One region of the Zobellella denitrificans genome, then DNA from elsewhere that is predicted to be linked to it. Evidence: riboswitches for the same ligand, from Rfam matches in the RefSeq annotation. Region 1 holds a riboswitch; the other holds the start of a gene.
What was found. A riboswitch is a leader RNA that binds a small molecule or an ion and turns the genes downstream of it on or off. The one in region 1 is predicted to bind thiamine pyrophosphate.

Region 1 (2,445 bases):
CAGCAGGGCCCCTATGGGCCCTGCGGTGAGCAGCAGTATGCCGAGCAGGCTGAGGCTGCCCGGCAGCCACCAGTACCGGTTCGGCATCAGCGGGTTACGGCACCCAGCCACTGCCGCAGCCAGCCCTGGCGCTGTTCGGAAACTTCCTCGGCGCTGAAGCTGAGCGGCTGTTCAGGGCTCACCAGGGTATCGAAGCCGGCGGGCAGTTCGACATCGATCACCGGGTACATCCAGTTGCCGGCGGGAATGTGCTGCTGAAAGCCGGGGCTCACCATGAACTGCAGGAAGCGCTCGGCCAGTTCTGGCTGCTGGCTGGTATTGAGCCGGGCGGCTACCTCCACCTGCAGGTAGTGGCCTTCCTCGAAGCCGGCGGCCCGGTACTGGGTCTTCTGCTCCGCTTCTATGTGGTAGGCGGGGGAAGTGGTGTAGGACAGCACCAGATCCGCCTCGCCCTTGAGGAACATGCCGTAGGACTCACTCCAGCCCTTGGTGACGGACACGGTACGCTTGGCCAGGTTCTGCCAGACCTCGGGGGCCTGCTCGCCATAGAGCTTCTGCACCCACAGCATCAGGCCCTGGCCCGGGGTGCTGGTACGCGGATCCTGGTACAGCAGGGTCAGCTCGGGGCGTTCCAGCAGCTCGGCGAAGCTGGCGGGGGGATTGGCGAGGCGCTCGGCGTCGTAGATAAAGGCGAAGTAGCCGTAGTCGAAGGGCAGGAAGACGGAATCGCTCCAGCCGCCGGGCACCTTGAGCCCTTCGAGGGATTGACCGTGCTCGGCCAACAGGCCGGTGTCCTTGGCGGCCTGCAGCAGGTTGTTGTCCAGCCCCAGTACGATGTCGGCCTTGGTATTGGCGCCTTCGAGTCGCAGTCGGTTGAGGATGGAAACCCCATCGTCCAGGGCCACGAACTCGAGATTACAGCCACATTCCGCCTCGAAGGCCTGCTCGATGGCCGGCCCAGGGCCCCAATCGGACGCAAATGAGCTATAGGTATAGATGGTCAGGGTCGGATCTTGCGCCATGGCCTGGCCGGCGGCGAGCAGGGGCAGGGCAATCAGGGCTTTTTTCACAGGGCCACTCCTTGTGGATAGGGTAGGGCCGAGTGCTCAAATCCCTACGCCGGCACGACCCGGATCAGGTGTACGAGTATGATCTCAGCGGCTGGCCGCACCCCGTTCGAGAATGGCCGCTATTGTAGGACCATTCGTTTTGTTAAACCAGTGCTATAAGGAAGAAGGCCTATGCTACCCGCCCATGAAGAACAACGGCTGTACAGCCGCATGCAACTGGATGCCAAGGTGATCCTGGCCACCACCAAGGAAAGGGTGGAGGGGATCTGCCGCAACCTCAGTGCCGAGGGGCTCCTGATGGAAGTCGCCGCCGGCAAGTGCCAACTGGGGCAGGAATGGCGGCTGGTGTTGCCCTCGGTTGACGCTGGCGTGGAGCCCCTGACCGCCACGGCCAGGGTGATCCGGCTCGAACCCGGCGATGGAGTGGACCTGGTGGCCCTGGCATTGAGCGAGGTCCATTGAGGACAGGAGGTTCATTGAATGTCTCCCGGATTGTGGTTAGATTAAAAGCTCTAAACTTGTTCAGGAGGTATCACCATGTCCAGGGACGAACCCCGTTTTCCGGTCAGCGTCGAGATCCCCGTCGCCTGGGGCGAGATGGACGCGCTCAACCACGTCAACAACGTGGTCTATTTCCGGTATTTCGAGACGGTACGCATTGAGTACCTGCGCCGCATCGGCATGCTGGACGTACTGAGTACGGCGGGCGTGGGGCCGGTGCTGGCGGAAACCTCCGCCCGTTACCGCCGGCCGGTGACCTTTCCCGACACCCTGAGGGCCGAGGCCAGGGTCATCGAGCTGGACGAGCACGGCTTTACCATGGAGTACCGTATCCTCAGCCAGGCCCAGCAGACGGTAACGACCGAAGGCTCGGCGCGGGTGGTGATGGTGGATTTCGGGACCGGGCGCAGGGCACCGCTCGGCGAGGCACTGAAGCGGCGGGTGCTGCAGCTGGAAGGAGAAAACAACGCCGGCTAGCGCCGGCGTTGTCGTGGATTACAGCCAGTCCGGCTGCCTGGCCTCGTAGGCGTCGATCTGATCCGCGTGCTGCAGGGTCAGGCCGATATTGTCCAGGCCGTTGAGCAGGCAGTAGCGGCGGAATTCGTCGATCTCGAAGGGGAAAGCGAGTTCGCCGGCGCGCACCTGCTGGGCTTCCAGATCCACGGTGATCTCGGCACCCTTGTCGGCATTGACGTACTGGAACAGGGCTTCCACCTGCTCCTCGCTCAGCCGCACCGGCACCATGCCGTTGTTGATGGCGTTGCCGTAGAAGATGTCGGCGAAGCTCGGCGCTATGATGGCCCTGAGGCCGAAGTCGGCCAGGGCCCAGGGGGCGTGTTCGCGGCTGGAGCCGCAACCGAAGTTTTCCCGGGCC
Region 2 (2,445 bases), 290 kb from region 1:
AAGGGCGCCTCGTGGCAGTGCTCCAGCTGCTCTTCCATGTTGCGCTTGATCATGTGCATGGGCACGTGGCCGGGGCCTTCGATCATCACCTGCACGTCGTATTCCCAGGCCACCTTGGTCAGCTCGCCCAGGGTGTACAGCTCGGAGAACTGGGCCTCGTCGTTGGCGTCGGCGATGGAGCCGGGGCGCATGCCGTCACCCAGGGACAGGGAGACGTCATAGGCGGCGCAGATCTCGCAGATTTCGCGGAAGTGCTCGTAGAGGAAGTTTTCCTTGTGGTGGGACAGGCACCACTTGGCCATGATGGAGCCGCCACGGGAGACGATGCCGGTGACCCGCTTGGCGGTCATGGGCACGTAGCGCAGCAGCACGCCGGCGTGGATGGTGAAGTAGTCCACGCCCTGCTCCGCCTGCTCGATCAGGGTGTCGCGGAACACTTCCCAGGTCAGGTCCTCGGCCACGCCGTTCACCTTCTCCAGCGCCTGGTAGATGGGCACGGTGCCGATGGGCACCGGGCTGTTGCGCATGATCCATTCCCGGGTTTCGTGGATATAGCGGCCGGTGGACAGGTCCATCACGGTGTCGGCGCCCCAGCGGGTGGACCACACCAGCTTCTCCACCTCTTCCTCGATGGAGGAGGTCACCGCCGAGTTGCCGATATTGGCGTTGATCTTCACCAGGAAGTTGCGGCCGATGATCATCGGCTCGGATTCCGGGTGGTTGATGTTGGCGGGAATGATGGCGCGGCCTTCGGCCACTTCCTTGCGCACGAACTCGGGGGTGATGAACTCGGGCAGGTTGGCGCCGAAGTTCTGGCCCGGGTGCTGCTTGAGCAGCAGCTCGTCCCGCACCCGCTCGCGGCCCATGTTCTCGCGGATGGCGATGTATTCCATCTCGGGGGTGATGATGCCCTTACGGGCGTAGTGCAGCTGGGTCACGCACTGGCCGAGCTTGGCCTTGCGCGGCTTGGGCAGGTGCTCGAAGCGCAGGTGATCCAGGCCGTCGTCGGCCATGCGCTGCTGGGTGAACTGGGAGGTGACGCTGTCCAGCTCCTCGGTGTCGTCGCGCTCCAGTATCCACTGGCGACGCAGTTGGGGCAGGCCCTGGCGGACGTCCAGCTCGGAGTCCGGATCGCCGTAGGGGCCGGAGGTGTCGTACACCGGCACCGGCGCGTTGGCCTCGAAAATGGGGTTTTCCTTGGTACCGCCCTTGAAGCTGTCGGCCAGGCGGATTTCGCGCATGGCCACCTTCAGATCCGGGCGCGAGCCTTCGATGTAGATACGGCCGGAGTTGGGAAAGGGTTCGCCCTTGAGGTTCTGGATGTATTCCTGGGCCTGGCTGCGTACTTCGCGACGATTCGTTTTTGACATAGCAATCTCACCTTGCGTCCATTGGTTCGTGAAAATGCTTGTCAGGAGTGTTGAGGAAGAACCGGCCGGGTGGGAAAGGGTCTTGGGGCCTGATTCTCACTTGTTTCCCTTCGCAGGTATTAGCCTGATCAGGTTCAACGGATCCCGCTGTTCGCGGTCTCAGCCCTTGGGGGCACTCCGACAAGATGGACGTCAGTATAGCCAGAGCCGCCGGTCAAAAGCAAAGCGGTTGGATACAATTTTTGCAATCTTGCTTTAACTCTTTATCAACAAAGACATTAAAGCGGGGCACTACCCCCAGGCCAGCCCCAGGGCCAGCAGGCCGGTAAAGATCAGGGTGCCGCGGGCGGTCAGCCCCAGGGCCCGGTTCAGCGCCGGCCCCTGCTCGGTCAGCACCAGCCGGGTGGCGCCGGCCAGGGGCCAGAGCCCGAGCAGGGCCAGAAAACCCCAGCCCGCCATCAGCTGCGTTCCCGCCAGCAGGGCCGTGGCCAGCAGCAATAGCTGGTAGACCCTGGCCCGGGCCAGCCCCAGGCGCAGGGCCAGGGTGTGCTTGCCCGCCCGGCGATCCGATTCCAGATCGCGGATATTGTTGATATTGAGCACCGCCACCGACAGCAGGCCCGCCACCAGGGCGGCCCAGCCGGCGCCGGCTCCCGGCTGGTGCAGCATCAGCCAGCTGGTGCCCAGCACCGCCACCGGGCCGAAGAACACGAACACCGCCAGATCCCCCAGCCCCCGGTAGCCGTAGGGGCGCCGGCCCAGGGTGTAGCCCAGGGCCGCCAGCAGGGCCAAGGCGCCCAGCAGCAGAAAACCGAGCCAGGCGGCCCGGTCGGCGCCCAGGGCCCGGCCCAGCAGCAAGAGGCCGGACAACGCCGCCAGGCCGGCGGTCAGCCGGATGGCGGACCGCAGCTGCGCCGGGGTCGCCAGGCCCGAGGCCAACACCCGGGCGGGGCCGGCGCGCCCCTCGGCGTCGGTGCCGCGCACCCCGTCGCCGTAGTCGTTGGCCAGGTTGGAGAGGATCTGCAGCAGCAGGGCGGTGAGCAGGGCCAGCAGCAGCACGCCGCCGTCGAAGGCA

Region 2: another riboswitch for thiamine pyrophosphate. It lies ahead of thiC (phosphomethylpyrimidine synthase ThiC); the one in region 1 lies ahead of thiB (thiamine ABC transporter substrate binding subunit).

The regions. Positions count from the first base shown of each region.
Region 1 is NZ_CP012621.1:344,210-346,654, forward strand. It holds gene thiP (thiamine/thiamine pyrophosphate ABC transporter permease) at 1-87, opposite strand, end outside; gene thiB (thiamine ABC transporter substrate binding subunit) at 87-1,070, opposite strand; TPP riboswitch at 1,095-1,185, opposite strand; gene AN401_RS01630 (PilZ domain-containing protein) at 1,242-1,532, shown strand; gene AN401_RS01635 (acyl-CoA thioesterase) at 1,608-2,048, shown strand; gene leuD (3-isopropylmalate dehydratase small subunit) at 2,067-2,445, opposite strand, start outside.
Region 2 is NZ_CP012621.1:56,967-59,411, reverse strand. It holds gene thiC (phosphomethylpyrimidine synthase ThiC) at 1-1,370, opposite strand, end outside; TPP riboswitch at 1,458-1,560, opposite strand; gene menA (1,4-dihydroxy-2-naphthoate octaprenyltransferase) at 1,662-2,445, opposite strand, start outside.